Regions from separate parts of the Pseudarthrobacter sp. H2 genome, predicted to be linked through region 1. Evidence: riboswitches for the same ligand, from Rfam matches in the RefSeq annotation. Region 1 holds a riboswitch; each other region holds the start of a gene.
The links. Region 1 has a riboswitch for thiamine pyrophosphate ahead of thiC (phosphomethylpyrimidine synthase ThiC). Riboswitches for the same ligand answer to the same signal wherever they lie in the genome.

Region 1 (10,112 bases):
ACCACGAACCGGGTGCCCGGGACGAAGCGGTCGCCGGGGGCGTCGGTGAGCACCTGGACGGTCACTTCGCCGCGGATGCCGTGGGGCTTGCCGATTCGTGCCACCTGAAGCTGCATCTGTTCCTCTGTTCGGGGTTGGTGGTTCTGGGGTTCTGCGGGGAAAACAGTCCGGCCCCTCCACCATTATCTGGTGGAGGGGCCGGACTCAAAGCAAGTATTGCTGGACGCGCTACCGGCGGCGGTCGGTGTCGACGACGTCGACCCTGACCGGCTCGCCGTCCGCCAGTGCAGCCACCACAGTGCGCAGTGCGCGTGCGGTGCGGCCCTGGCGGCCGATCACCCGTCCGAGGTCGTCCTGGTGAACGCGCACCTCGAGGGTATCCCCGCGGCGGTTGTTCTTCGCACTGACCTTGACATCCTCAGGGGCGTCCACGATCCCGCGGACGAGGTGTTCGAGCGCTTCTGCCAGCAATTTACTCGGCCTCGGTGGTCTCTGCTGCGGCTTCAGCGGAAGCGTCGTCCTTCTTGGCCTTCTTGGTGATGGCTTCCGGGATGATCACGGAACCCTTTTCCGGGGTAACGAAGGCAGCCTTGGGGGCCTTGGTCTTCAAGGTGCCCTCCTGGCCGGGGAGACCCTTGAACTTCTGCCAGTCACCGGTGATCTTGAGGATCGCGGCAACCTGCTCGGACGGCTGTGCGCCGACGCCGAGCCAGTACTGGGCACGGTCCGTGTCGACCTCGATGTACGAGGGCTCTTCGGTCGGGTGGTACTTGCCGATCTCTTCGATGGCACGGCCGTCACGCTTGGAACGTGCGTCCATGACGACGATGCGGTAGTACGGTGCGCGCATCTTGCCGAAGCGCTTAAGGCGAATCTTTACGGCCACTTTTGTGGTCACTCCTGTTTCTGAAACGGGGTCGAGCCCGGCGTTCTGCACCCGTGGGGCGGGCCGTACTAGGGGGTTCTAAAAGGACAAGATCCGGACGCGGAGAGAGGGGCCACGCAGATCAAGTACGTGTTCATTGTGCCAGATCGACGGCGGGATTTCGACTTGACACGTGGGCAGCGCCCGATTCAGCCTGTCAGGCAGCTGTCCAGACGTAGAGTTCGGACTTCGTGGCCGGGTCGATGCCGGCGGCGAGTCCGGCGAGCTCGCGGACATAGTTTATGGCCTGGTCGGCACCGAAGGGCATGTCCTCCTCGGCGGCCCAGGCCGCCGCCACGTCGTCCAAGACGTTGCCCTCGCCTTCGGTTTCGTAGCTGAGCAGCTCGGCAAGGGCCCGGACCATGGCGTGCGGAACCCCGAGCAGCGAGTCGCTGGTCACATCCACCAGGGCCAGCTCATAGTCGGCCCCGGAGGCGTGCACGGCGGCCCCGGCAAGGTCGCCGAGGCGTTCAATCTCGTAGTCGCTGATATCCGGGATCCGGACGGCTCCCGGCGCAAGCGCCGCACCGCCGTCGAGGGCCGCGGCCCGCTTGAGGGCTTCATTGTGGGTGGACACAAAGACTTCGGTGTAGCCCATGGGAGGGATCCTTATTCTGTCGGTTCTGTCGGTTCTGACGCCGCGTTGCCGGCGGAGGGGCCCGGCCGGCGGGCGCCGCCGCCCTCGCGACCGGAGTCAGAGGTGCGGCCGGCGGTCCGGTTGCCAGCCTAACCCAGCCGGCCCGCGTGAGCGGACGACGGCGCAGTCAGCGTCAGCGGACGGCGACGCGGATGCGGTTGCGCCACGGGTCCTCGAAGCGCAGCTCGGCCCCGGTGTGGTGCGACTGGACGCCGGCGACCTTGAGGCGGTCGGCGAGCGCTCCGACGTCGTCCCCGGACGGTACCTCGATCAGCACTTCGCCCAGGCCCAGGGTGTCGCGCCGGGGGCCGGCGCCGCGGCTGTTCCAGACGTTCATGGCCATGTGGTGGTGGTAGCCGCCGGCGGAGACGAACAGCGCCTGGCCGTGCCAGCCGGCGGTCTTCTCGAAGCCCAGGGTGCCGACGTAGAAGTCATGCGCCGAGGCGACGTCGCCCACCTGCAGGTGGACGTGCCCGATGCCGGCGGCGGTCCCGCGCTGTCCGGAGACGGACTCTTCGGTGAGGAACTGCTGCAGGAAGCGCTGGGGCGGCAGGGCCAGGCTGTCCATCACGACGTTCCTGCCCTCCCAGGACCAGGCCTCGCGGGGCCGGTCCCAGTACAGTTCGATGCCGTTGCCCTCGGGGTCGTTGAAGTAGAAGGCTTCGCTGACGAGGTGGTCGGCGCTGCCGGTGAAGGACTGCGGCGCGTACTGCGCCGCGGTGGCCACGGTGGCGGCCAGGGCGGGCTGGTCATCGAAGAGAAAGGCCGTGTGGAAGAGGCCTGCCTCGCCGCGGGCCGGGACGGGCAGCCCGGGTGCGGGGGCAAGGTGGACCAGCGGCTTCTGCTTGCGGCCGAGGTACAGGCCGCCGTCCTGCTCGGCGACGATGTCCAGGCCGAGGGCGCGCTGGTAGTAGTCCGTCATGAGCTTCATGTCGCCGGCCTTGAGCATCACGGTGCCCATGGTGAGTGCGGCGGGAAGCAGGTCCTGGGTGGTGGCTTCAGCAGTCATTTTGAACGCTCCGGGGTTCAGTGGCCACCGACTGTCGATGACCTTGTCATACTGTTAAATTACTTGAAGCTTCAATTTATTCCTGGTGGAGGAGTTCTCCCCTCAACACGATGTGCCTGAGTTCGCCGAGGGTTTCGAGCCGGGCCCGGGGGTCCTCGGCGCAGACCAGGACGTCGGCGCTGGCGCCTTCGGCGATGGCGTCGGCCCCGAGCCAGGCGCGTGCTGCCCAGGCGCCGGCGTCGAGGGCAGCCCGTGCCGGGAGGCCCGCGGCGTGCAGGGCCTGGATTTCATCGGCAATCCGTCCGTGCCTGATCACGCTGCCGGCGTCCGTCCCGGCGTAGATGGACACGCCGGCCTCGAAGGCCTCCAGGATCCGTTCGCTCCGGCGCTCCCAGAGGGCACGCATGTGCGCGGCGTAGCGGGGGAACTTCGCGGCGGCCTGCGCGGCGATGTCCGGGAAGGTGGCGATGTTGATCAGCGTGGGGACGATCGGCACACCCTGCTCCACGAAACGCGGCAGGTGCCGCGGCAGCAGGCCGGTGCCGTGCTCGATGCAGTCGATCCCGGCGTCGAGCATGTCATCGAGGGTGTCTTCGGCGAAGCAGTGCGCCGTCACGCGGGCGCCTTCATCGTGGGCGGCCCGGACGGCGTCCTTGAGCACGGCGGCGGGGAAGGACGGTGCCAGGTCCCCGGCGCCGCGGTCGATCCAGTCGCCCACGAGCTTGACCCAGCCGTCGCCGGCGAGCGCCTGCTTGCGCACGGCCTCGACGAGGTTCTCCGGCTCCACCTCGACGGCGAAGCCGCGGAGGTAGCGCCCGGTCCTGGCGATGTGGCGGCCGGAGCGGATGATGCGCGGCAGGTCCGTGCGCTGCTGCAGCCAGCGGGTGTCATGCACGGCCCCGGCGTCGCGCACGAGCAGTGTGCCGGCGTCGCGGTCCGTGGCGGCCTGCTCCTCCACGACGTGCTCCGGGACGTCCCCGCCGGGGCCGAGCCCGATGTGGCAGTGCGCGTCGACCAGCCCGGGAATCACCCAGCCGTCCAGTACGAGGTCCGGCGCCGCGGCGGGACGGTGGAAGGTCAGCACGCCGTCGACGGACCACAGGCCGCGGTGCTCCCGCTCGGCGCTGGTGAGGACCGGGCCGCTGAATTCAATGATCCTGCTCATGCCTTAAAGCCTAATCGGCCCGGCGGCCGGCGCGCCGTCATACCCGGAGTGGCTCCGCTGCCTGTGGTAGCTTCGTCTACGACCACACGGGTGCCCCTGCAGGGGCTGAGATCGGGCTGACGCGGCCTGCGACCGTTGAACCTGTCCGGGTAATGCCGGCGAAGGAAGTGAGTATTCCGTGAATACGCAAGAAACACAGCTGATGCCTGTCCAGAACGGGCCGGCCCAAGAAGAAGCCCGCAGTGCGTCCGGCAGGGAAGAAACCCAGTCTTTGAAGTCACACTCGCTGGCGTACATCTCTGACGATGCAACGGGGATCCGCGTTCCGGTGACCGAGATTGCCTTGGAGCCGTCCCCGAACGGACAGCAGAACGAGCCGTTCCAGATCTACCGGACGGCAGGCCCCGGCAGCGATCCCGTACTGGGGCTTGAGCCGTTCCGGGAGGCCTGGATTGAGGCCCGGGGAGATACCGAACCGTACAGCGGCCGGGAACGGAACCTGCTCGACGACGGCAGGTCGGCCGTGCGCCGCGGCGCGGCATCCGCCGAGTGGCGCGGGGCGCGGCCGGTGCCCCGCCGCGCCGTCGACGGCAGGACGGTGACCCAGATGCGCTACGCCCGGGACGGCGTCATCACCCCGGAGATGCGGTTCGTGGCCTTACGCGAGAACTGCGACGTGGAGCTGGTCCGCAGCGAAGTCGCGGCCGGCCGGGCCATCATCCCCAACAACATCAACCATCCCGAATCCGAGCCGATGATCATCGGCAAGGCCTTCCTCGTGAAGATCAACGCCAACATCGGCAACTCGGCGGTCACCAGCTCCATCGCGGAAGAAGTCGACAAGCTGCAGTGGGCCACACAGTGGGGCGCGGACACCGTCATGGACCTGTCCACGGGTGATGACATCCACACCACCCGCGAGTGGCTCATCCGCAATGCGCCCGTCCCGATCGGCACCGTGCCGATCTACCAGGCGCTGGAAAAAGTCAACGGCGACGCGAACGCCCTCACCTGGGAAATCTACCGGGACACCGTGATCGAGCAGTGCGAGCAGGGCGTGGACTACATGACCGTCCACGCCGGCGTGCTCCTCCGCTACGTGCCGCTGACGGCCAAGCGGGTCACCGGAATCGTCTCCCGCGGCGGTGCCATCATGGCCGGCTGGTGCCTGGCACACCACCAGGAAAACTTCCTCTACACCCACTTCGACGAGCTGTGCGAAATCTTCGCCAAGTACGACGTCGCGTTCTCCCTCGGGGACGGGCTGCGGCCCGGTGCGACGGCCGATGCCAACGACGCCGCGCAGTTCGCCGAGCTGGACACCCTTGCCGAGCTCACGCAGCGGGCCTGGGAGTTCGACGTCCAGGTCATGGTGGAAGGGCCCGGCCATGTCCCGTTCCACCTCGTCCGTGAAAACGTGGAGCGCCAGCAGGAGCTCTGCAAGGGCGCCCCGTTCTACACCCTCGGGCCCCTCGTGACCGATATCGCCCCCGGCTATGACCACATCACCTCGGCGATCGGCGCCACCGAGATCGCCCGCTACGGCACGGCGATGCTCTGCTACGTCACGCCCAAGGAGCACCTCGGGCTGCCGAACAAGGACGACGTCAAGACGGGCGTGATCACCTACAAGATCGCCGCCCACGCCGCCGACCTGGCGAAGGGACATCCGGGCGCCCATGAGCGTGACGATGCCCTGTCCAAGGCCCGCTTCGAGTTCCGCTGGCGCGACCAGTTCGCGCTGTCCCTTGACCCGGTGACGGCCGAGGCCTTCCATGATGAGACGCTCCCGGCGGAGCCGGCCAAGACGGCGCACTTCTGCTCGATGTGCGGCCCGAAGTTCTGTTCGATGCGGATCAGCCAGGACATCCGTGACGAATACGGCTCGGCAGAGGCCCAGGAAGCGCTCGCCGAGATGGCGGCAGGGATGCTGGAAAAGAGCCAGGAGTTCCTGGCCGCGGGCGGCAAGGTCTATCTGCCGGAGCTGCAGCTTCCGGCGCAGCGCTAGCGGACCCGCCCAACTGGATCGCAGCAGATGCCGTTATGGGCGCCCATAACGGCATCAACTGCGACCCAGTTGGGGCGGCGGGTTCAGGAGCGGCGGGTTCAGGACGCCTGGGCGTGCTGGAGCCGGCTGACCCCGGCAATGAAGGAGCGGACAAAGTGGTCGCCTTCGGCCGAATCCTGGGGCCGGTGCCCTCCCGCCGCGATGCGGTGCAGGGCCCCGGTCTCGCGCAGGTAGCCGGCGATTTCCTCGTACAGGGGTTCCCAGCCGCCGGTCAGGACCAGGGTGGGGACTCCCGGCACGATCTGCAGGGGCGCCTCCCAGCCCGGGGCCTGCAGGCGGAGGCGCCGGGCCTCCCGGCGGGCTTCCGGTGTCGCGGTCCCGGGCGCGCCCGCGGGGAAGGCCCGCCGGACATACTCGCGCTGGAAATCCTCGTCCCCAAGCTCGTGGCGGATGTCGAAGAGCGGCTGCAGGATGGCCCGGTGCGCCGCCGTGGCCGGCAGTTCGGCGGTGAGCGAGAGGCAGGCCGGCTCCACCAGGGTGAGGGACTGCACGAGGTCGGGCCGTTCGACGGCGGCCATCATCGCGGCGATCGCCCCGTGCGAATGGGCGACGACGTGTCCGCCGGCGGCGCCGCGGCCGTCGTCGGCCAGCGCGCCGAGCACGATCGCGGCGTCGGCTGCGAAGTCGGATTCGAGCGGTTCGGCGACGGCGTCAAAGCCGTGCCGGCGCAGGAACAGCGCGTCGTAGTTGAGTGCCATCCCGTGCTGCTTTGGCCACGCGGCGGCACCGAAGCGGCCTTCCCCGTGGACGAAGACTACGCGCTGCTTGAACATGCTCTAACCTTATGGCACGGGTCCGCGAACAGGGCCGCCGACATACGGCTCCTGCCGCCCTGCCCGGAAATTACTTGCTGCCGCCGAGGAACTTGTCGAAGCCCTTGGGCAGGTTCAGCTGGGACGGATCGAAGTCGCCGCCCTGCTGGCCGAACGCGGCCCCCGTGGGCAGGGCCTTGGGTGCCGCGGCCCGCCGGGCCTCGGCGTCGCGGAGTTCCTGCGCTGCCTTGGCCGGGTTGCCGGACCGGGCCTTCTTCTTCGGCGCGTTCTTGGCACCCTTCCGGGCCCCTCCCCCGCCCATGCCGGGCATTCCGGGCATGCCCGGCATCCCGCCGCCGGCGGCCATCTTCTTCATCATCTTCTGGGCCTGGGCAAAGCGCTCCAGCAGGCCGTTGACGTCGGAGACGTGCACGCCGGAACCGCGGGCGATCCGGGCGCGCCGGGAGCCGTTGATGATCTTGGGGGCGACGCGCTCGTGCGGCGTCATGGACCGGACGATCGCCTCGACGCGGTCGATCTCGCGTTCGTCGAACTGCTCCAGCTGCTGCCGGATGTTCTGGGCGCCCGGCATCATCATGAGCATTTTTTTCATCGAGCCCATGTTGCGGATCTGCTGCATCTGCGACAGGAAGTCGTCCAGGGTGAAGTCTTCCTGGTCGGCGAACTTCTTCGCCATCCGGGCCGCTTCGTCCTTGTCCCAGGACTTCTCGGCCTGCTCGATCAGGGTGAGCACGTCACCCATGTCGAGGATGCGCGAGGCCATCCGGTCCGGGTGGAACAGCTCGAAGTCGTCCACGCCTTCGCCGGTGGACGCGAACATGACGGGCTTGCCGGTCACCGACGCGACCGACAGCGCGGCGCCGCCGCGGGCGTCGCCGTCGAGCTTTGACAGCACGACGCCGGTGAAGTTGACGCCGTCGTCGAACGCCATCGCCGTGTTCACGGCGTCCTGGCCGATCATGGCGTCGACCACGAACAGGACTTCGTTGGGAACGATGGCCCGGCGGATCTGGCGGGCCTGTTCCATCATTTCGGCGTCGACGCCGAGCCGTCCGGCGGTGTCCACGATCACGACGTCGTGCAGCGTCCGCTTGGCTTCCTCGACGCCGGCACGGGCGACGGCGACCGGGTCCCCGCTCGGGTGCTCCAGTTCGGAGGTGGCGCCCGGGTGCGGCGCGAACACGGGCACGCCGGCGCGCTGGCCGACCACCTGCAGCTGGGTGACGGCGTTGGGGCGCTGCAGGTCGCAGGCCACCAGGATGGGGCTGTGGCCCTGGCCCTTGAGCCACTTGGCCAGCTTGCCGGCGAGGGTGGTCTTGCCGGCGCCCTGGAGGCCGGCGAGCATGATGACGGTGGGCCCGGTCTTGGCCAGGCGGATCCGACGGGTTTCGCCGCCGAGGATCTCGACGAGTTCCTCGTTGACGATCTTCACGATCTGCTGGCTCGGGTTCAGCGCCCCGGAAACCTCGGCGCCGAGGGCACGTTCGCGCACGCGGCCGGTGAACTCCCGCACGACGGAAACGGCAACGTCGGCGTCCAGGAGGGCGCGCCGGATCTCGCGGACCGTGGCGTCAACGTCCGCCTCGGTCAGGCGGCCCTTGCCACGGAGGTTCTTGAAGGTTGCTGTCAACCGGTCAGAGAGTGAATTGAACACGCGCCGTGCACTTCTTTCAGTGGATCTACAGATGGCGGCCGGTCCGGCACGCCAGCGTCGCGACTGATGTTCGCCGGAACGAACTGCCTCGACAACGGGACTCGACTATCTAGGGTACCAAGTCAGGCCTGCAAGATGGCATGCTGGCTGGGTGACCAGCCAAACAACAGTGAAAACCCTGCTCATCCTGGGCGCCTCGGGCGACCTCACCGGCAGGCTCCTGCTGCCCGGACTGGCCAGGCTGGTGGCCCGGGGGCACGCAGACGGCCTTGCCCTCGCCGGCGCGGGATCGGACCCCTGGACGCCGGAACAATGGCTGGACCGGATCGAGGAGTCCTTCGCGGACGAGAACTCCCAGGCCGACGCCTACGGCAAGCGGGAGCTGAAGCGGATCCGCCAGGAAAGCACCTACCACCGGCTGGACGTCACCGCCGGGGGCCAGCTGGCCGGGCTCCTGGCGCGGCTGGAGGGCCCGGTGGCCGTCTACTTCGCCCTGCCGCCGCGGATCAGCCAGCTGGCGTGCGAGGCGCTGGCCCCGGAGCAGGTGCCTGCCGGGACCCGGCTGGTGATGGAGAAGCCGTTCGGCTCGGACGAGCAGTCCGCCCGCCGGCTCAACCAGACGCTGGCCGCGCTGGTCCCGGAGGACCACATCCACCGGGTGGACCACTTCCTGGGCAAGGCCACGGTGCTGAACATCCTGGGCCTGCGCTTCGCGAACAACTTCCTGGAGCCGGTCTGGAACCGGGAGCACATTGAGACGGTGGAGATCATCTTCGATGAGGACCTGGCGCTGGAGGGACGTGCCCGGTATTACGACGGCGCCGGCGCCCTGCGCGACATGATCCAGAGCCACCTGCTCGAGATCATGGCGCTGCTGGCGATCGAGCCGCCGGCCTCCGTGCACGAGCGGGATCTCCGCGATGCGGTGGCCACCGTGCTGCGCGCCAGCAGCATCAAGGCCCCCTACGCCAGGAGCACGCGCCGCGCCCGCTATGCGGCAGGGACCATCGGCGGCCGGAAGGTTCCCGATTATGCCAAGGAGGCCGGCGTGGACGCGTCCCGCGGCACCGAGACGCTGGCCGAGGTCCAGGTGGAGATCGACAACTGGCGATGGAAGGGCGTCCGGTTCATCCTGCGTTCCGGCAAGGCCCTGGGGAACCGGCGCAAGGAGGCGGTGGTGACGTTCCGGCCGGCACCGCACCTGCCGAAGGGGTTCACCGGGGTGGACGCGCCCAACCAGCTCCGGATCGGTTTCGGCCCGGACACGCTGGCGTTCGACGTCGACGTGAACGGCCCGGGTGACGTCCTGAGCCTGGACCGGATCACGCTGCAGGCCGAGCTGAGCGACTCGGAGCTGCTGCCCTACGGCGAAGTCCTGCAGGGAGTCCTCACCGGGGATCCGCTGCTGTCCGTGCGGGCTGACACGGCGGAGGAGTGCTGGCGCATCGTGGATCCGGTACTGAAGGCCTGGGCGCGCGGCAGCGTCCCGCTCCAGGAGTACCCCGCCGGGAGCCCGGGCCCCGGGGACTGGCCCGCGTAGCCGCCGCCGGGCGGGCAGCGAAAAAGCGGGCCGGATACCTTTCCAGGTATCCGGCCCGCTGTCCCGGCATCCGCTCAGATGGCGGCCGGTCCGCGTTCACCGGTGCGGACCCGTACCGCCTCGAACACATCCACCGTCCAGACCTTGCCGTCGCCGGCCCGGCCGGTGTTCGAGCTGGCGATGATGACATCCAGGATGTCGTTCGCCTGTTCGTCGGTGGCCAGGACCTCCACCCGGATCTTGGGCAGCAGGTCCACGTTGTACTCGGCGCCCCGGTACACCTCGGTGTAGCCGCGCTGCCGGCCGTAGCCGCTCGCCGCGCTGACCGTGAGGCCCTGCAC
Region 2 (10,112 bases), on a different replicon from region 1:
GACGCGTTGATCGGGCTGAGCGCCAACACGGCCGCACATCTCGCGCAGCTGCACGCCCTGCCCTCAGGGACCGTGGACTATCTGGGCGTGGGCGTGATCCGTCCGACGTCGACCAAACCGGACCATCCGGCACCCCTGGGCATCCAGGGGTTCGCCGCTATCGCTGCCGCTACGCTGCTGCCCTGCGTCGCGATCGGCGGCATAACCCCGGCCGATGTCAGGGCACTGAGGTGCGCCGGAGCGGCCGGCATCGCCGTGATATCAGCCATCTGTGCCGCCGAAAACCCTGCCCGCAGCGCCAAAGAGTTTCTCAAGGAATGGACCCAATGAACACCGCAACCGCCCATATACCCCGCCCAGCCATATCTCCCTCTCCGGCCCCCGCGCCGCTCCTAAATCGCGGCACCGCGCGGCCGGATATTCCCGGCGGAAAACGGGCCACCGTCTATCCGGCACCAGCAAACGCTCCGCATACGCGGGGAAAGGACTTCTCGTGAACAAACGACGCTTCCTCGTGGGCGCGGTCAGCGCCCTCACCCTTACCGCCATGGCAGCCCTGTCAGCCTGCGCCGGTTCGGGAGGAAGTCCCACTCCGGCTTCTTCCGGGACCACACTCATTACTTTCGCCCTGGACTGGACGCCCAACACGAACCACACCGGGCTGTACGTGGCGATCAACAAAGGCTATTTCGCCGCCGCCGGACTCGACGTCCAGGTACTGCCCTACAGCCAGTCCTCCACCGACACCCTCATCAACTCGGGTGCGGCGGACTTCGGAATCAGCTTCCAAAACACGGCTACGTTCGCCGCAGCAGCAGGGGTGGCCAACACCTCGGTCATGTCGGTGCTCCAGCACGATGCAACAGCCATCGGCGTCCTGGCCAGCCGGAAGGACATTACCAGCCCTAAAGACCTCGATGGCAAAACCTTCGGCACGGCCGGGCCCAGTGCCACGTTCCCTACCGAAGCCGCAGATGCCATCAGGAACGCCGGCGGAACAGGCAATTTCAGCCGCGTCACCCTGGGCACATCCGCCTACGAAGCCCTGTACGCCGGCAAAGTCGACTTCACCTCAGCCTTCAAGACCTGGGAAGGCACCGACGCCACCCTCCGCGGCACTCCGATGAAGTTTTTCAACCTTCATGACTACGGCGTGCCGGACCAGTATTCGGTGATCATTGAAGGCAACCGGGAATGGATCACGGGACACCCGGACGTGACCCGGAAATTCGTCCAGGCCCTCCAAAAGGGATACCAATATGCCGCAGCCGAACCCGACGCCGCCGCGAAAATACTTATTGACGCCAACCCCGGTATCTTCGCCGACGACCAGCTTGTCTACAAGAGCCAGGAAGAACTGAGTGCTTCCTACCTCAAGGACGCCGACGGCCAGGTCGGCACCCAAACAGCCGATCAGTGGAAGCAGCTGGCGGATTTTCTCTACAAGGCCGCCCTGCTGGCCGATGAAAGCGGCAAACCCCTCTCCAAACCCCTTGACACCACGGCGTTGTTCACCAATGAGTATCTGGCCGGCAAATAGCTGCCGCGCCCTCCCCTTTCCCGATCGCCGGCCGCGGGACCGTAACGGCAGAAAGGCAACGCTGTGAGTGAGGGTCCGGGAGACGGAGCGGGCCGCAACCGGAAAACAGGGTCTCCCCTCCGGTTCAGGACGCTCACCACCGCCGTGCCCCCGGCCGTGATTGTCCTCGCTCTCCTGGCAACCTGGCAGGGCGCGGTCGCGGCCGGCGGCGTGAAACCAACCGTGCTTCCGTCTCCGCAGCGGATCGTGGAGCAGGGCTGGTTGGCGCGCGGGATCATCTGGGCCAACACGGTGCCGACGCTGCAGGAAACCTTTCTCGGTTTCGCCGTCTCCCTGACCCTGGCGTGGGTCCTTGCCGTCGCCATCGACTTCTCACCGTGGCTTCGCCGGGCCCTGATGCCCCTGCTGGTGGCATCCCAGACCATACCGATCATCGCCATTGCCCCGCTGATGATCATCTGGTTCGGCTTCGGTCTGATGCCAAAGATCATGGTCATCGCCTTGGTCACGTTCTTTCCGGTGACCGTCGGCCTGATCGACGGCTTCAACCTCACCGACCGTGACGCGGGCAATCTGCTGCGCAGCATGGGCGCCAACCGGTGGAAGCAATTCGTCTATGTACGCCTTCCATCGGCTCTTCCCTCTTTCTTCACAGCCCTGCGGATCGGCATTGCCTACGCTGTTACGGGCGCCATTTTCGCCGAGTACATCGGGGCCCGGGACGGGTTGGGTATCTACATGGCCACGATGAAAAACTCGTTCCGCACCGACCTCGTACTGGCAGCAGTCGCAGTCACCGCCTTCCTTAGTGTGGGCCTGTTCCTGCTGACCTACGCCGCCGAGCGGCTGATCATCCCCTGGCACTCCAAGGAACGCAGGAACCGCCATGTCTGAAACCACCGCTGCGGCACCCAGGGTCGAAGTACGTGCAATTACCAAATCCTTCGATCTCGGGCGCGGAGAATCCCGGCACGTCATCGAGGACGTCGACTTCTCCGCACAACAAGGAGAATTCGTTGCCATCATCGGTCCCAGCGGATGCGGAAAGAGCACCCTGTTCAACATCATGGCCGGCCTAGAAAAACCCCGCGGCGGCGAAATCCTCATCGATGGGCGCGCCGTCACCGGGGAACGTGAACACTTCGCCTACATGCCGCAAAAAGACCTCCTCTTTCCCTGGCGCACCATCCTCCAGAACACCGCCCTGGGCCTGGAAGTCCGCGGTGGAAGCAAAAAGACCGCGCGGGCACGTGCCGCCAGCCTCTTCCCGGCCTTCGGGCTGTCCGGTTTTGAGAACTCGCATCCCTTTGAGCTCTCCGGAGGCATGCGGCAAAGGGCCGCCCTGCTGCGCACAGTGGTCCAGGACCGTGACGTCCTGTTACTGGATGAGCCCTTCGGTGCCCTCGATTCCCTCACCCGCACCGACATGCAGGCGTGGCTTCAAGATGTCTGGTCCCACAACTCCTGGACCGCGGTCCTGATCACCCACGACATCCGTGAAGCGATCTACCTGGCCGACCGGGTCGTCGTACTCAGCCCCCGGCCCGCCTCCGTGCGCCTAAACCTCCGCATCGACCTGCCCAGGCCACGTCAGCTCTCGACGATGGCTTCGGCCCGGTTCGCCCACTACGAACTCCAACTCCTCGAAACCCTTCACCGCCCCGGCAACCCCAACGACACCACGGATGCTGCCCACGGAAGGCCTCGGGCCTGAAAGCACAAAGCCCGAGGGGACTCCAGGGAGGAAGGACGTTCCTGACGGAAGGCTATCCAATACGCCCGCATGGAGCCCGGTGTCTTCACGAGGGACAAAGCCAGCTTGTGGCAACCCTGTCCCGGACGGTATTGGATGATCGGAACCGCCGCCCTGCCGTAGTGGCGCTCTTACGCAGGGGCGCCAACAGCCGGGCGGTCCAGCCCCAGATGCCCGCGCAGCGTCGAGGCGGTGTAGCGGGTGCGGAAGAGTCCCCGGCGCTGGAGGACGGGGATGACGTCATCGACGAACTCGTCCAGGGAATCGGGCAGCAGCGGGGGCATCAGGTTGAACCCGTCAGCGCCGCCGGAGCGGAACCAGAGCTCCATCTGATCAGCGATCTGCTCCGGCGTGCCGACCATGGTGCAGTGGCCCCCGCCTGCGGCCAGGCGCCCCAGCAACTGCCGCACGGTGGGACGTTCGGTTTCAATAATGCGCAATATGGTGGCATAACGGCCCTGCGGCCCAGTAAATTCTGCCGCCGGTGGCAGGGACGGCACGGGGGCGTCCAGTTCCCAGCCGGTACAGTCCTGCTGCACGAACGTGCCCAGCCGTGTCAGGGATTCTGCGGTGGGCAGCAGCGCATCCGTCCGGTCCTGTTTGGCCCGGGCTTCGGCCGCGGTGGAGCCCACATACGTCACCAATCCGGGCATGATCGCTACCTTCTCCGGATTACGCCCGGCAGCAGCGATCCGCTGTTTCATATCCGCATAGTAGGCCTGGGCGCTGGGAAGATCGTAGGCCACGGCGTAAATCCCTTCCGCGTACCGGGCGGCAAGGTCCCGGCCGGCCCCGGAAGCACCGGCCTGGAACAGCACGGGGCGTCCCTGCGGGCCCCGGGGCACATTCAAGGGCCCCTCCACCCGGAAGTGGCCCCCCTCATGATGCAACGGCCGGACCAGGGCCGGATCGGCATAGAACCCGGCCCTGTCCCGAACCATCGCATCATCAGCCCATGAGTCCCACAACCCCAGCGCTACCTCAATGAACTCTGCAGCGCGGCCGTAGCGCTGCCCGTGGTCGGGCATCGCTTCCAGCCCGTGGTTGCGGGCTTCAGCATCGAACATGGACGTGACCACGTTCGCCCCGATACGCCCGGCACTGATGTGATCCAGGGAGGCGAGCAACCGGGCGGCATGAAAAGGGGAATAAAAGGTGGCCGAGACGGTGCTGATAAGCCCGATGTTCTCCGTTGCCCGGGCCATGGCCGCCAGCGCGGTCAACGGTTCCAGAAACCATCTCGGACCGGCGCCGACGTCACCGGCGGACTGCCCGTCGGCGAAGAACACGGCATCGAACAGGCCGCGTTCGGCGCTTTGTGCGAGCCGCTCATAATAACCGATCTCTCCGAGCTGCTCCAGCGGCGATCCGGCCCGCCGCCAGGCAGCACCGTGGTGGCCGGCTCCCAGCAGGAAAGCGTTCAAATGCAGTTGCCGTTTCCCGTTCATCGACAGGCCGCCTAGTCCATGACCAGTCCGCCGTCGACCACCAGGTTCTGCCCGGTAACCGACCGCGCCCAAGGCGAGGCGAAAAACAAGATGGCATCGGCGAACTCGGCCGGGGTGGTGACCTTACCCAGGGGGGTCGAAGCGGCAATGTAGTCAAAGACCTCCTCCGGGGTTGCGGCGCTGGCATCGGTGGTGCGCAGCAGGCCGCCGGAGACCATGTTCACGGCAATATTGTGCTGCCCCAGATCCTTGGCCATAGTGCGGGTCAATGACACCAGGGCGGCCTTGGCCGCGGTGTAGTCGTGGTACGGGACCACCGGGTTCTGGAACAGATTGGTCCCAACGTTGATGATGCGCCCAAACCCGTGGCCGCGCATCCCCTCCAAAGCCTGCTGGGTCGTGTTCAAAGCCCCCCGGACACTGCCGGCGAACTGTGCCTCGAACTCCGCCCATGAAATATCCCCGGCACCGGAGCGGGCATCCCCGTTAAACGAGAAATCGGCCAGCGCATTATTGACCACAGTGGTGACGGCGGAACCGAAATGGGACCGGGCCTGCTCCAGCATCACCGACACCTGACCGGCGTCGGTGACGTCAGCCTGCAGGGCAACAGCGTGCTCGGGGCCATAACCGGCGGCCAGTTCCCCGGCGGCTTCGGCGCTGCGGCGGTAATTGATTACCACCCGCGCCCCCCGGGCCGCGAACGCCTGCACAATACTGCTGCCCAGGCCCCGTCCGCCGCCGGTCACAAGAACGATTTGTTCTGCCAGTTCCATCAGTTTCTTCACCTTCGGATAAGGCGAAAGGATGCGATCCGGGCGCCAGGACCGTGCGAACCGTTGCAGGACATCCCTTCGCTAGTGTCAACTAGATCAGGTTCAACGGGTGTCATCTCAGCCGGGCCAATCAAGCCGCCCGGCACCCCGTGTCACTGGGAGCGAGTATACCCGCCCCCGGCCAAACCAGCGCCCGCACCTAACCGTGCTGCCGCCGTGTCCTGCCCGAACTGTTTCCCAAACGGCTCCCGTGCCGGACACCGCGGCGCGACCACCGGACCTCCCGTACCTGCGGGCACCGGTCTCCCCCGGTGGACCGGCCGGCCCTGAAAACCCCAAAATAGACACCTCCAATAACCGCATCAACATACAGCGCACCTCAGAGGCGGGTAGCGTCGGAAGCGTCAGAGCCTGGTACCCCACCTGTTGGGACATGTATTTGCTCTTTCAGCCGTTCCATTTGGTGCCGTCGTCACGGACCATGCTGGCCACGATGTGAAGGTGGTCGTTGCCGTTCCTGCTCAGTCCGTGGCGCACTGCAACCCACCAGGCCGGGGCCTTTCCGCCGTCCTCGGCGAAGTCCATGTTCTGCATGAAGTTCTGCATGAAATCATTCGCGATGGCCGCCCATTGCTGGTCGGCGAGCCAGCCTTCCTGGGCGGCCAGGCCCAGGGAGCAGTGGAAGACGTGCCCGCCGTCGACGTCCGTGTCGTAGAACTGCTGTCCTGCAAGGGACATTTTGGCTAAGGGCACCAAAACGCCCGTTTTGGTGCCCTTACTGCGGGGAAGTTGAGGCCGCGGGCTCCCATTGTCGACGGAGTGAGCTATGCGAGCGATTGGGGGTCCGGGCGCCCGAGTCCTGCGCGGGTCGCCGGGACGTCGGCGGAGCCGTCCTAGTGGTCTGTCTCAGTTTTGCTTGACGGCTTGGAGTGCGACGCGGCCGCGGACGACCTTTTCGAGGATTGAGTCGGCGGTCGCGGTCCAGACGAGGGGCTTGGGCTCATCGTTGTGGGCGGCGAGGTAGCCCTCGATCGCCGCGATCAGATCCGGTACGGAGTGGAAGGCGCCGCGCCGCAGGGCCTTGTCCGTGAGCTCGCGGAACCACCGCTCGACCAGGTTCAGCCAGGATGAGGACGTCGGGGTGAAATGCAGGTGGAACCGGGGATGTTTGTCCAGCCAGGCCCGCACGTTGGCGTGTTTGTGGGTGGCGTAGTTGTCCAGGATCAGGTGCACGGCCAGTCCGTCCGGGATTTCCTTCTCAACCGTTTTGAGGAACCTCAGGAACTCGCTGTGGCGGTGTTTGGGCAGGCAGGATCCGATCACCTTGCCGGTGGCAACGTCCAGGGCGGCGAACAGGGTCGTGGTGCCCGTTGCGCAAGGAGCCGTGGGTCATCGTTTCGCACCGGCCCTTCTTCATCGGCTGCGACGGCTGGGTCCGGTCCAGCGCCTGGATCGAGGACTTCTCATCCATGCACAACACGATCGCCTGCTCCGGCGGGTTCAGATACAGGCCCACCACGTCGATGAGTTTCTCCTCAAACCTCGGATCGGTGGAAAGCTTGAACGCCTCCACCCGGTGCGGCTTCAGCCCGCGCGCCGCCCAGATCCGCTGCACCTGCGCCGGAGACACCCCGGACCTGGCAGCCATGGTCCGCACCGACCAGTGCGTATGCCCTTCCGGCTTCGAGTTCCGCGCCAAGTCAACGATCTCATCGATCCTTGACTGCGGAATCACCGGCTTTCGGCCCCGCCCGGCACGGACCTTCCCCAGCTTCGCCAGGCCCTCCTCCTCGAACCGGGCACGCCACGACCTCACCGTCCCCGGACTCGTCCCCGCTACCTTCGCGATCGACTCGGTGGCCAGCCCCTCCGCGGCCATCAACAAGACCTGTGCCCGCTGCACCTCACGATGGGACGCCGTCTGCGACTTCGACAGCACCTCCAGTACGGCACGCTGACCATCGGTCAACGCCAGAGGCGGAGCGGGATTAGACATAACCCAAGTTAAACAGGAAACTCACAAACTATTTTGGAGACACACCACTCGATAGTCGCCGCGAGGTCCGCGTGGATCCGGCGATACCCGTAGGTGCCTTCGGACTCCTCGAAATAGTGCTGGATCCGCGCTATCAGGGCCTTCCGGCGGGTGGCAGTCGCCGATTGCGGGCGCGTCAGCCAGTGATAGAAACCGGAGGTTGAGACGCCCCGCCAGCGGCACATCTTCACAACCGAATTCAGGTTGGCGGGCTCCGTCTTTGGGAGTCGATGTATTCGTACTTGCTCACTGCCGCTGCTCCCACGCGAAGTAAGCGGCTGCTTTTTTCAGGAACAGAGTCTCCGCTCGCAGCTCCTGATTTTCCCTCTCGAGCTCCTTCAGGCGGGCCCGTTCCGGCAACGTCAGGTCCGTCTCGGTGCCCCCGTTAGCCTCAATGCCGTTTGGTTAGCTGTTGGGGTCGGGGGTCAAGATTCTCGTGGTGAGTGTCGCGGGATAGGTGTGCCGGTCGATGTCGCGTCCTTTGGCGCGGTATTTGGAGATCGCGCGTTTAATCACGCGGGGCCGGGTCCGGGTGCGGCGGGCGGGCAGGAGTTCGGCCAGGATCGCTGTCCCGATGCGGCCGACAAGGTCGACTGTGCTGTGGGTGATGATCCCTGCGGCCTGAATGATCTGGTCGCGGGCGGCCCGGAGCGCGGTGGTGAACGAAGCCCGGTCGGGATCGATATCGGGCCGGTCCAGGATCGCGTCTGCCATCGCGGTGCGGAGCACCTGGTAGACCGTCAGCAGCGCCCAGACTTCCTGGGTGACTGCCGCGGGATACCGGCCTCGGAGCACCCGCCCGCCCAGGATCGTGGATTTCAGTTCGCAATAGGCGGTCTCGATCTCCCACCTTTCGTGGTAGAGCCTCACCAGCTGTTGTGCTGGCGCCTCCCGCGGGTCCAGCAGTGTGGTGATCAGCCGGTATTCGCCGGTGCGGGTGGCCGCTTCGGTCCTGACCGTCACTTCCGCGTCGATGACCCGGACCGGCACGCCGCCGGCGTTCGAGAGGTACGAGCCGTCATGGAGGCGGGTTGTGGCGGGGAGTTTCATCGCGCCGGTTCCGCTCTTGCCGCGGATCAGGAACCCGGCCCCGGTCCCGGTGACGGTGGTGAAGAACTTGTAGGTGGCGAAGTTCCGGTCTCCGAGCAGCAGCATCCCCGGTCGTAGCGCGGCCGCGACCTGGGATGCGTAGCTGAGTTCCCCGGTCCTGTCACTGCCGAACACGGCCTCGATCACCGATCGGGTACCGGAAGCGACGAGTGCGACCAGCCGGATCATGGGGTATCCCGCTTCCCCGTTCGGGCCGCCACGGGGTTTGGGGAACATCACCCGGTTCGCGTCAGTATCGGCGACCGGGATCTGGGTGCCATCGATCGCGACCACCAGACGGCCTGCGAACTGCACCGTCTGCCTGGCGCTGGTGACCGCTGGCCCTTTGAGCAGATCGAACAGTTCACGCAATGGTGCTGCTCCGACCCGGCGCATCGCCTCAGTGATCGCCGCACCCGATGGCCTCACCACAGGGCCGGGAAGTCCAGCAGTAAGGCGTGAGAACACTTGCCGCCACCCTTGGCCGGCAAACAGAACACCTGCCAGGAGGAGGTACACCACGACCCGTGAAGGCAGGAGCCGGAGCCGGTGCTGCGTCCGGCCAGTGGCAGTCAGGGCCGCATCGACCATCTCGAACGGAACGACCCGGGTCAGCTCGCCCAGATGCCCGGGAGCGAATACCCCGGGCGCGTGATTGATGACAGAATCATGCATTGCAGCCCTTGTTGTGATGTAGCTCGGTCTTGGCGGACAGAACTACTTCTACAAGGGCTGCACTCCTATTTCCGGGAACCGCGCCGGTTTGACATCACACCGCACCCCCTAACCAAACGGCATTGCCGTTAGCCTCGCGGTATTTGTTCAGCCAGTTGCGGAGGGTCTCGGGGCCGACGCCGTATGCGGTGGCAACATCCTTGATGGGTTTGGACGTATTGATCACCTCACGGCACAACTCGTCTTTGAACTCTTGGGTGAAACGCCGGCGTGCTGTGGTCATGCTGATCTCTACTTTCAGTAGACCCCCATTTTAGGAGGGCCCACTGTCCGAGAACTCCGCGGCAGCTCAGCGGAAGCACCACTCGTTCTTGAGGTGATGACTGACGGGCCGGGGCAGATCCCGAAAAAGGGTCCAATGTACTCTGCCGGAAGTCGTGGCGGCGTCGCTGTGTCCGGGGCACTGCTCCCTGCCAGAGCAACCAGCCCGCAGAGTTCACAGCCGCGCGTTGTCCACTCCCGTCCAGCAATAGGATGATCGCTTGTCCTTCCGGCTCTGATGCCGGGGCTCCATCGTCGCGGTGTCTCAGCGATTCGCTTGAACCTGCAGGAAGGAGTAGACCTCGGTTTCGTCCACACCGGGGAACGCCCCTGGCGGCATGGCGGCGAGCAGGTGGGAGTGGGTGCGCGCGGAAGGCCAGGCGTTGCCGGCCCATTCGGACGTCAGCGAGGCCGGGGGCCGCCTGCAGCAGTTCTCGTCCGGGCAGGTGGATTTGGACCGCTCAATGGTGTCCCG
Region 3 (10,112 bases), 530 kb from region 1:
GCGGGTCGACGTAAATGAGTGTGAAGGCGCCGTCCGGCAGCGTCGGCAGGTACTCCGCGTTGTCCGCGTGTACCACCAGGTTGCTGCCGTCCGGCGCCCAGACGGTGTCAGTCATGGAGGTGTTTAGGCCTCGGCGTTGCTCGGCTGGGGGGCGAGGTTCTGCGCGTCGCCGGTCACCACTTCGCCGTTGCGGCGGCGGGTGCGGGTCCGCCGGCGGGCGCGGGTGGCCCGGTCGACCTCCACCGGTGCGGCGGCGGGGGCCTTGGCGGTTGCCGTTGCCGCTGCTGCCGGAGCCTGCACGGTTGCGGCCTCGGCCTCGGCGGGACGACGACGGCGGTCCCCGGCGCGTGCGCCGTCCTTTCCGCCGCTGGCATCGCCGCTGCGGCGGCTGCTGCGGCCGCCGGCAGTGGTGCTGTCACGGCCCGCGCCGCGGGCGGCGTCGCGCCCGGCTCCGCGGCTGCCGCTGCTGTTTTGTGCGCTGGAGCGCGTGTTCTTCTTGCCGGTCTCGCCGAGGTCCTCCAGGACCTCGGCGTCGACTCCGGCCAGCACGCGCTTGTTCCGGGGAAGACGGCCCTTGGTGCCCGCGGGGATGTCGAGTTCCTCGTAGAGGTGCGGCGAGGAGGAATAGGTTTCCACCGGTTCGGGCACGCTCAGGCCCAGGGCCTTGTTGATCAGGCCCCAGCGGGGCATGTCGTCCCAGTCCACAAAGGTCACGGCCGTGCCCTTGTTGCCGGCCCGGCCGGTGCGGCCCACGCGGTGCAGGTAGATCTTTTCGTCTTCGACGCACTGGTAGTTGATCACGTGCGTGACGTCGTCGACGTCGATGCCGCGGGCGGCGACATCGGTGGCCACGAGGACGTCCACCTTGTTGTTGCGGAAGGCGCGCAGCGCCTGCTCGCGGGCGCCCTGGCCCAGGTCGCCGTGGATGGCTGCTGCGGCGAAGCCGCGGTCCACGAGTTCCTCGGCAACCTTGGCGGCGGTGCGCTTGGTCTTGGTGAAGATGATGGTGCGGCCACGTCCCCGGGCCTGCAGGATGCGGGCCACAACCTCGATCTTGTCCATGCTGTGCGCACGGTAGATCAGCTGGCGGATGTCCCGCTTGGTCAGGCCCTCGTCATCCGGGTCGGCCGCACGGATGTGGGTCGGCTGGGTCATGTAGCGGCGGGCCATCGCGACGACCGGGCCGGGCATGGTGGCCGAGAACAGGAGGGTCTGGCGGACGGCAGGGGTGCCGGCGATGAGGGTCTCGACGTCCGGCAGGAAGCCGAGGTCCAGCATTTCATCGGCCTCGTCAAGGATGACCATCTTGACGTTCTTCAGGACGAGGTGCTTCTGCTTGTACAGGTCGATGAGCCGGCCGGGCGTGCCGACGACGACCTCGACGCCCTTCTGGAGGGCCTCGACCTGGGGCTCGTAGGCGCGGCCGCCGTAGATCGTGGCGATCCGGGCGTTGCGCTTCCGGGCGGCGTTCTGCAGGTCATTGGCGACCTGTACGGCGAGCTCGCGGGTCGGCACGATCACGAGGGCCTGGGGTGCGCCCGGGGCCGGCAGCAATTCATAGCCGGCGTCGTCCGGTCCGACCACGCGCTGCAGCGCGGGGATGCCGAAGCCGAGGGTCTTGCCGGTGCCGGTCTTGGCCTGGCCGATGATGTCGTGGCCGGCCAGGGCGACGGGCAGCGTCATGGCCTGGATCGGGAAGGGATGGGTGATACCGGCGTCGGCCAGCGACTCGACAATATCCGCCCGGACGTTGTAGTCGGCGAAGGTCTTCTCGGCAATCTCGTGCGGCTTTTCGTCCGAGATAATGGTCTCTTCCGGCTCAATGATTTCTGTGCCGGATTCGTCGATCAGAAGTTGGTGCGTGTGCAATTCACTCACTGGGGAGTTTCCTTATTCATTTGGGCATTGGCGCCGCTTGCTCTACGGGGCCGGCCGGCTGGCCGTTCCGGAGCACGCTCAGGCGCGCAAGCAATTCCAGTGGAAGCCGATCGCGGGCTATCTAAATGCTGGCACTGGGGACCAGCGGGTGTGTCTCAAGATCGCGTAGGGGCGGGCTTGTTGAATTCAAAAATCAAGGAAATCAACGACCGGGCATCCATTTCTACCTCTCCAGTCTAACTGCACGCGGCCCGGAACCTCGACTGGCCCGGCCGCGGCGGCGCCGGCGGGCCCGGCGATGGCGGCCTTGGCGGCGCCGGCGGGCGCAGGGATGCCGCGGGCGCTCAGCCCACGAGCTCCAGCCGGACCTCCGGGATGGCGATATCGGAGGACACCACCCGGACCCGGACCTGCGTGCCGGATTCCAGTTCGCCGGGGCACCGTGCGGTCACCGCGGGCTCGGCAATCTGGACAATCCCGGAGGGGCCGTTGCCGTTGCTGTTCTTGCCGTTGCCGTTCCGGCCGTCGCTGTTCCTGCCGTCGTCGACGGTCGGCTTGCCGTTGCCGTTCCTGGCCGGTTTCGAACCGGAGATGACGACGGCGTCGAACTCCTGGCCGATATGGTTGATCAGCAGGGCCGCCTCGACGGTGTCCAGGGAGAGCCGCTCGAGCCTGGCGGCCAGTTGGTCCGAGGACGCCATGATCGCCGGCAGGGAGGGCAGCGCCTCACGGGCCCACGCCGGAACGTCCGTGCCGTTGCTGAGCGCCTCGCAGATGACCAGCACGAAACGGTCGACCAGCCGCCGCAGCGGGGCGGTCGCGTGCGCGTAGGCGGCACCGATGGCGGACTGCAGCGCATCCCCGGGCACGCTCCCGTCGAACGGCGTGTACCCGGCGCCGCGGAACAGCAGGCCCGCCGAGTGCACGATCGCCAGCTGGCGGGGATCGGTGGGGTCAAGGGTGCGCAGGTACTCCCCGTAGCTCATCGTCCCGTCCCAGGGCTTGCCCAGGGCGTGCGTCTGGCGGTGGAAGTGCGCCAGCGAGCCCTCATCCGGGGCGGGCATGGTGCGCAGGATCCCGACCTTGCCCTTGAGCATCAGCTCGGCCGCGGCCATCCCGGTCATGAGCGAAATCTGGGCGTTCCAGTCCTCGACCGGGAGCGGCGGGGCCGCGACGATCCGGTAGCCGCCGTCGGGCAGCTGTGCGATCTCCTGGTCGGGCATGTTCAGGCTCGCCCCGCCGCGGAGCCGCTCCAGCTCGACCCGCTTGATGCCCACTTCCTTGAGCAGGCGCAGCACCGGGGACGCGGTGCCGGCGTCGAGCTCGGCCTGCACGCCCCGGTAGCTGAGCTTGGCCCGGCTGCGGACCCGGGCCCGGCGCACGAGCACGGAGGACACCTCCGCGGCGGCATTGAGCTCGAACTCCCAGACGAACGCTGCGCACAGCTGCCCGGCCAGCAGGCTGCCGGCGCCTTCGCTGATGGCCTCCGGGTGCAGCGGGATCCGGCCGTCCGGGGTGTAGAACGTCTGGCCGCGGCGGCGGGTTTCGGCGTCGAGCGCGCCGCCGGGGGCCACGAACGACGGGACATCGGCGATGGCGTAGAACACCTTGTACCCCTCGCCGGAGCGGCCGATGAACAGGGCCTGGTCCAGGTCCGTGGAGCCGGCCGGATCGATGGTCACAAACTCGATCCGCGTCAGGTCCAGCTCCGGCAGTTTGTGCCCGGCCACGGCCTCCTCGGCCTCCCGGAGCACATCCTCGGGGAACGGTCCCGGCAGTTCCAGCGTGGTGCGCAGCGCGCGCAGCGCCGCGGAAAGTTGGTTCTGTTGCTGGTAGACGCTGGGGGTCAGACGATGGTGGGACACGAAAATCAGATTAGCCCGATTTGCGCCATTAGTCTTGGATCATGAGCACATCCCCGGCCGATCCTGCCCGCTACAACAGCTTCCTCAGGGATCTGCTCGGCGTGATGGCCTATGGGGAGCTTTCGGCCTTCGAACGGCTCTCATCCGACGCCCGCTATTCGCCCACCCTGCACGACCGCGCGGTGCTGGCCGGCATCGCCGTCATCGAATTCCAGCACTATGAACTGCTCCGCGCCAGGCTCGAGGAAATGGGTCTCGACGCCGAGGCGGCGATGCTGCCGTTCCAGCCCGCCGTGGACCATTTCCACGAGCGCACGCGCCCGGCGGACTGGTACGAATCGCTGATGAAGGCCTACGTGATCGACACGGTGTCCGCCGATTTCTACCGCGCCGTCGCCCGCCATGCCGACGCCGGAACGCGGGAGCTGGTGGAGCGGATCCACTCGGACGACGAGTCCACGGCGGTCCTGCGGGAACTCCTCAGGACCGCCCTGGCGGCCGACCCGCGGCTGGCCTCACGGCTGTCGCTGTGGGCCAGGCGCCTGCTGGGCGAGGCCCTCACGCAGGCCCAGCGGGTGAGCTTTGAGCACGCGTTCCCCGCCGGCCTGACGGGAGCGGACGAGGGCCGGTCCGGGGAACCGGCCGGCGAAATGACGGCCGGACTCGTGGCCAGCCACTCGCGCCGGATGACGCAACTGGGACTGACCGGCTGAGCCGGCTGCTGTCGTGTTAGTCCCGTTGCCCCGTTGACCCCGCTGCCGCTCAGGCGTCCGCGGCGTCGGCGGCGTCGAGGGCGCTGAGCAGGGCGCGTGCGGCGTCGGCGGGATCATCGGCGTCGGTGATGGCCCGCACCACGACGATCCTCCGCGCGCCGGCCTCGAGCACCTGCTCGACATTTCCGAGGTCGATCCCGCCGATCGCAAACCACGGCACCATGTCCTTGCCGGCCGCCCCGGCGCGGGTGGTCCGGAGGGCCTGCGCGGCGTGCCGCACCAGGTCGAGCCCGACGGCGGAGCGCCCCGGCTTGGTCGGGGTGGCCCAGACGGGTCCCACGCAGAAATAGTCCAGTCCGCTGCGGCCCGGCGAGGCCGCGATGGCGGCGTCGACCTGTTCCGGGCTGTGCGTGGACAGCCCGATCACGGTGTCCTTGCCGAGGAAGGTCCGCGCCGCCGCCAGCGGGAGGTCCTTCTGGCCGATGTGGAACACCGGTGCCGCCGACAGCGAGGCGATGTCCGCCCGGTCATTGACTGCCCACAGCCGCCCGTGGCGGCGGGCGGCGGCGTGCAGGATCTCGAGGAGTTCGAGTTCCTCGGCCGCTTCCAGGGTCTTGTCGCGCAGCTGAATGATATCGACTCCGCCAGCGAAGGCGGCGTCGAGGAAGTCCTCGAAGTCGCCGCGGTCCTTGCGGGCGTCGGTGCACAGGTACAGGCGGGCGGTGGTGTGGAGGGCATCCTTGCTCATGACACCAGCCTAGTTCCCCTAAACTGGGCCCATACCGCGGGAGCCCGCTGCGGCCGGTACGCCACTGGCGTTCGGCACAGGCGGGCTGAGAGGGCGTTGAGCCGACCGCTTGACCTGATCCGGCTAGTACCGGCGTAGGGAAGGAATCCTGCATGGGCACACCATCACTTCGTGATAAGGCACTGCGTGATACGACCGTGCGTGAAGACGCTGCGGCTGATGACGCAACGTCCGGCGTTTGTTACGACGCCGCGGTAATCGGCGGCGGGGTGATCGGCCACGGCATCGCCTGGGAGGCAATCCGGTCGGGACGCTCCGTCGCCCTGATCGACGACGCCCCCGGCAGCGGCGCCAGCTGGGCCGCCGCCGGCATGCTCGCCCCGGTCAGCGAACTGCACTACCAGGAGGAAGCACTCCTGGAGCTCATGATCGAATCCTCCCGCCTGTGGCCGGCCTTCGCCGCGGGGCTGGACAGGGGACTGGACACTGAACTCGATGCCGGAACCGGTTACCTCACGACGCCGACCCTCGCCGTCGGGGCCGACGCCGCGGACCGCCGGGCGCTCGCGGACCTCCGGGCCGTCCAGCTGGCCGCCGGCCTCGCGGTGGAGCCCCTGACCGTGCGGGAGGCGCGCGGCCGGGAGCCGCTGCTGAGCCCGGGGATTTCCTGCGCCTTCGACATTCCGGCGGACCACCAGGTGGACCCGCGCCGGCTGCTCGCCCGGATGGCGGCCCTGCTGGGAACCCAGAGCCGGAGCCGTGCCGTTGCGCGCCGCGCCGCCGCCCTGCTGTGGGAGGACGGACGGGTGGCCGGGGTCAGCCTCGCCGGCGGCGGCACCGTCCGCGCGAAGGAGACCATCGTGGCGAACGGGCTCGGTGCCGCCGGTCTCGGCGGCCTGCCGGCGGGGCTCACGCTGCCGCTGCGGCCGGTCTACGGGGACATCCTCCGGCTGCGCGTGCCGGGCCACCTGCAGCCGCTGCTCACGTCAACCCTGCGCGGGCTGGTCCGCGGCGTTCCGGTGTACATCGTCCCGCGGCAGGATGGCACCGTGGTGATCGGGGCGACCCAGCGCGAAGACGCTCCCTCGGACCCTTCGGCGGTCTCCGCCGGCGGCGTCTACCAGCTGCTCCGGGATGCCCAGCAGCTGCTGCCCGCGGTGGCCGAGCTGGAACTGCTCGAGGCCACGGCCCGGGCCCGCCCGGGCACGCCCGACAACGCGCCGCTGCTGGGCCGCGTGGCGCTCCCCGCCGCCGGAAACGGGGCCGGGGAGCAGATCCCGGGCCTGATCATCGCCACCGGATTCTTCCGGCACGGCGTCCTGCTCACCCCCGCCGCCGCGGCCATCTGCCGGCAGCTGCTGGACGGCATGGCCGACCCGCGCTGGGCCGGTTTCCGGCCGGACCGTTTCTCCCACCTCCCCGGACCGGACCACCACAGCCAGGAAACCGACCACCCCCAGGAAACCGACCACCCCCAGGAAACCGAACGCAGCAAGGAAGCAGTATGAACATCACATTGAACGGGGCGGAGCACGCCGTCGCCGACGGCGCCTCCGTCAGCACGCTGGTCAGCCAGCTCACCGGCCGGATGCTTGCGCCGGACGGCCGGTCCGCCGACGGCCGGAAGCTCGGCGTCGCCGTGGCCCGCAACGCCGAGGTGGTGCCCCGCAGCCAGTGGCACGGCACCGCGCTCGCCGAGGGCGACGACGTCGAACTGGTCACGGCAGTACAGGGAGGATGAACGGCATGAAAAACACCGCACCCGCAGCAGCGGCCATTCAGCTGAACCCCGCCATTGCCGATCCCGATCCGTTCATCGTCGACGGCGTCCGGCTGGGATCGCGCCTGATCATGGGCACCGGAGGGGCGCCGAGCCTGGACGGGCTGGGCGCGGCCCTCCTCGCGTCCGGAACCGAACTGACCACGGTGGCCATGCGCCGCTACTCGCCCGCGGAAACGGGCTCGCTGTTCCAGTTGCTCGTGGACCACAACATCAGGGTGCTGCCCAACACCGCGGGCTGCTTCACCGCCAGGGACGCCGTGCTGACCGCCGAGCTGGCCCGTGAAGCCCTCGAAACGGACTGGGTCAAGCTGGAAGTCATCGCCGATGAGCACACCCTGCTGCCGGACGCCGTGGAGCTCCTGGATGCCACCGAGCAGCTCGTGGGCCGCGGCTTCAAGGTCTTCGCCTACACCAACGATGACCCGGTGCTGGCCCTGCGGCTGGAAAACCTCGGCGCCACCGCGGTGATGCCGCTGGGCGCGCCGATCGGCACCGGCCTGGGCATCCTGAACCCGCACAACATCGCGCTGATCGTCTCGCGGGCGTCGGTGCCGGTGGTCCTCGACGCCGGAATCGGCACGGCCTCGGACGCCGCCCTGGCGATGGAGCTCGGCTGCGACGCCGTGCTGCTGGCCACGGCCGTGACCCGGGCGCAGCATCCGGCGCTGATGGGGGAGGCCTTCAAACACGCGGTCATCGCCGGTAGGCTGGCGAAAGCGGCCGGCAGGATTCCGCGCCGCGAGCATGCCCTGGCGTCCTCCGCCATGGAAGGCCGGGCCGAATTCCTCTGAGTCCGGCCGCTCCTGGGTTTGCAGCCGGTCCTGCCGGTCAGCCAGCCGCATCACCCAAGAGCCCATCGACGAGCAGGGAGCCCGCAATGGCAGCCACGGACGACATCCTCACCGGACCCCAGGTCGCTGAAGCCCTGGCGGGCCTGCCGGACTGGCGGTACCGTCTCGGCGGGCTGGTGACCGTGTACAAGGCGCCCACGCCGGCCGCGGCGCTCGAGCTGATCGCCGCCGTCGGGCGCCTGGCCGAAGAGCAGAACCACCACCCGGACCTGGACTGGCGCTACACCCGGGTCTTTCTCCGCTACAGCTCCCACGACGCCGGCACCGAGGTGACGCCGCGGGACGTAAAGGCGGCGACGGCGGCCAGCGCGGCGGCCGCCGCCGTCGCCGCCACCGCGGAACCCGGGCTGTACCGGACCGTGGAAGTGGGCATCGATTCGGAGGACCCGGGGGCGGTCTCCGAGGTCTGGCGGGTGGCCCTCGGCTACCGCAAGGGCAGGTCGGGCGACCTCGCGGACCCCTACGGGCGCGGACCTTCGCTCTGGTTCCAGGAAACCGACACGCCCAACGCCAACCGGCTCCACCTGGACATCCACCGGAGCCAGACCGAATCCGGTCCCGTGCTCGACAAAACGGCAGCCACGGGAGCCTTAATGAACCGCGACCACGCACCCGACTGGGTGGTGGTCACGGATGCGCAGGGGAACCGGCTGTGCCTGTGCACCGAGGAAGGCCACGGGCCCGCCGTCCCGCAGGGAAAGCAGGAGGGATAGCAGGAGGGATAACAGCGGGACCGCCAACGCCGCCTGGGCCGGTTAGAGCCGCAGGATGGCGGTGAGCCGGGACGTGTCCCGGCGGGTGCGGTGCCGGCCCAGGTACAGGACTGCCGCCACGGCGGCGGCGGCACCCAGGACGACGGGCAGGATCCACGGGATCCAGGTCAGGCCCGGCTGGTAGCCGAGCCCGGCCGCCATGAAGATGATCCAGCTCAGCATCCCGACGGTGACGGCGATGCCGGCCGGCACGGAGATGCCGTATTTGGCGTGCCGCTTGTCATTGGCCCAGACCACGAAACCCGCGGCGACGGTCACCATGGCGACCACAATCAGGGAAAGCATTCAGGACACCTTAGTTTCGTAGGGACAGTTGCCTGGACAGCTGCTGCGGGCACGGGGCGGGCTAGAGGGCGCCGAAGCCGACGCGGCGGGCCTCTTCGGCACCGATTTCAACGTAGCCCAGCGCGTTGGCGGGAATGATGACCAGGCGGCCCTTTTCATCCGTCAGGCGGAGTTCGGCTCCCTTGGAGATGGCCTCTCCGACCACCTTGGCCACGGCGTCCGCGTCCTGCGCCGATTCCAGCACAATTTCGCGGCCGATGTTCTGAATGCCGATCTTTACTTCCACAGCAAGGCCTCCCAGCCAATCAAAGTCCAATTAAATATCAAAGGGTCATGTCTATTTGTAGTCTAGGTCTCCTTGGGGAAGCGGGAGATTCCGCGCCAAGCTAAACGATAGATCAGGTCACTGGCCACATCGAGGTCAAGGTTCCCGTCGGTTTCCAGCCAGTACCGTGCGCTGACCTGCGCCATCCCGGCCAGGGCTCGGCCCAGCAACTGGGCTTCGAGCTCGGGCAGCCTGGTGTCTTCGGCGATGACGCCGGCGACGGCGTCGGCGAAGGTCTTGTTGAAAGCCTCCAGCCGCGCGCTCACATCTTCGTCATTGATCAGGTCCGATTCGAACACGAGGCGGTGGGCCTGGTCGTCGCTGGCGATGAACCGGTAATAGGCGCGCATGACGGCCTGGACGCGCTGGTCATTGTCCGTGGTGGAATTCAGGGCGCCGAGCAGGAGCCCGGTGAGCTTGCTCAGGTGGCTGTCCAGCAGGGCCAGGTACAGCTCGCGCTTGGACGGAAAATGCTGGTACAGCACGGGTTTGCTCACATGCGCGGTGTCCGCTATTTCATCCATGGCGGCCCCGTGGTAGCCATTGGCGACAAAGACTTCATGCGCAGCCGCCAGCAGTTGTGCCCGCCGTTCGTCGCGGGGGAGCCGCGCAGAGCGCTGCCCGCCGTTCCGTGCCGCCCCGGACGGTACCTTTGCGGCACTGTCCCCCCCCACCGGAGCCTGATGAATCACTGTCGGCCTACTTTCCCTTGCTGTTTGTACATACTTTACGCGTGGGTAATATGACCTGGCGGTATCTTCGGGCATAGATTGAAGTATGGTTTCCAAGTTGACCGCAAACGCCGCCCCCTCCACCCCCCGACCGCTGGTGGAACCGGCCGACGGCCTGAGTCCGGAAGAGGTCCAGCGCTACTCCCGGCACCTGATCATT

Region 2: linked by a shared signal. The riboswitch ahead of ACQCSZ_RS25090 (3-oxoacyl-ACP reductase) and the one ahead of thiC (phosphomethylpyrimidine synthase ThiC) in region 1 are both predicted to bind thiamine pyrophosphate.
Region 3: linked by a shared signal. The riboswitch ahead of thiO (glycine oxidase ThiO) and the one ahead of thiC (phosphomethylpyrimidine synthase ThiC) in region 1 are both predicted to bind thiamine pyrophosphate.

Annotation. Positions count from the first base shown of each region.
Region 1 covers NZ_CP189594.1:1,269,187-1,279,298, reverse strand. Annotated here, with positions in the region: gene rimM (ribosome maturation factor RimM) at 1-116, opposite strand, end outside; gene ACQCSZ_RS05920 (RNA-binding protein) at 229-471, opposite strand; gene rpsP (30S ribosomal protein S16) at 473-886, opposite strand; gene ACQCSZ_RS05910 (hypothetical protein) at 1,083-1,523, opposite strand; gene ACQCSZ_RS05905 (VOC family protein) at 1,696-2,571, opposite strand; gene ACQCSZ_RS05900 (amidohydrolase family protein) at 2,648-3,736, opposite strand; TPP riboswitch at 3,813-3,920, shown strand; gene thiC (phosphomethylpyrimidine synthase ThiC) at 3,939-5,744, shown strand; gene ACQCSZ_RS05890 (alpha/beta fold hydrolase) at 5,843-6,577, opposite strand; gene ffh (signal recognition particle protein) at 6,648-8,231, opposite strand; gene ACQCSZ_RS05880 (glucose-6-phosphate dehydrogenase) at 8,383-9,771, shown strand; gene ACQCSZ_RS05875 (P-II family nitrogen regulator) at 9,846-10,112, opposite strand, start outside.
Region 2 covers NZ_CP189595.1:135,477-145,588, forward strand. Annotated here, with positions in the region: gene thiE (thiamine phosphate synthase) at 1-330, shown strand, start outside; gene ACQCSZ_RS25070 (ABC transporter substrate-binding protein) at 548-1,540, shown strand; gene ACQCSZ_RS25075 (ABC transporter permease) at 1,604-2,434, shown strand; gene ACQCSZ_RS25080 (ABC transporter ATP-binding protein) at 2,427-3,254, shown strand; gene ACQCSZ_RS25085 (LLM class flavin-dependent oxidoreductase) at 3,425-4,741, opposite strand; gene ACQCSZ_RS25090 (3-oxoacyl-ACP reductase) at 4,753-5,517, opposite strand; TPP riboswitch at 5,574-5,677, opposite strand; gene ACQCSZ_RS25095 (relaxase/mobilization nuclease domain-containing protein) at 5,965-6,255, opposite strand; partial or broken gene ACQCSZ_RS25100 (IS630 family transposase) at 6,424-7,513, opposite strand; partial or broken gene ACQCSZ_RS25105 (IS3 family transposase) at 7,540-7,945, opposite strand; gene ACQCSZ_RS25110 (IS4 family transposase) at 7,958-9,316, opposite strand; partial or broken gene ACQCSZ_RS25115 (transposase) at 9,441-9,599, opposite strand; gene ACQCSZ_RS25120 (helix-turn-helix domain-containing protein) at 9,903-10,112, opposite strand, start outside.
Region 3 covers NZ_CP189594.1:740,244-750,355, forward strand. Annotated here, with positions in the region: gene ACQCSZ_RS03545 (DNA-methyltransferase) at 1-115, opposite strand, end outside; gene ACQCSZ_RS03550 (DEAD/DEAH box helicase) at 124-1,878, opposite strand; gene ACQCSZ_RS03555 (RNB domain-containing ribonuclease) at 2,223-3,743, opposite strand; gene ACQCSZ_RS03560 (ferritin-like fold-containing protein) at 3,785-4,456, shown strand; gene thiE (thiamine phosphate synthase) at 4,506-5,204, opposite strand; TPP riboswitch at 5,231-5,363, shown strand; gene thiO (glycine oxidase ThiO) at 5,357-6,712, shown strand; gene thiS (sulfur carrier protein ThiS) at 6,709-6,945, shown strand; gene ACQCSZ_RS03580 (thiazole synthase) at 6,951-7,778, shown strand; gene ACQCSZ_RS03585 (4a-hydroxytetrahydrobiopterin dehydratase) at 7,865-8,551, shown strand; gene ACQCSZ_RS03590 (hypothetical protein) at 8,594-8,896, opposite strand; gene ACQCSZ_RS03595 (DUF3107 domain-containing protein) at 8,958-9,182, opposite strand; gene ACQCSZ_RS03600 (TetR/AcrR family transcriptional regulator) at 9,245-9,913, opposite strand; gene moeB (molybdopterin-synthase adenylyltransferase MoeB) at 9,999-10,112, shown strand, end outside.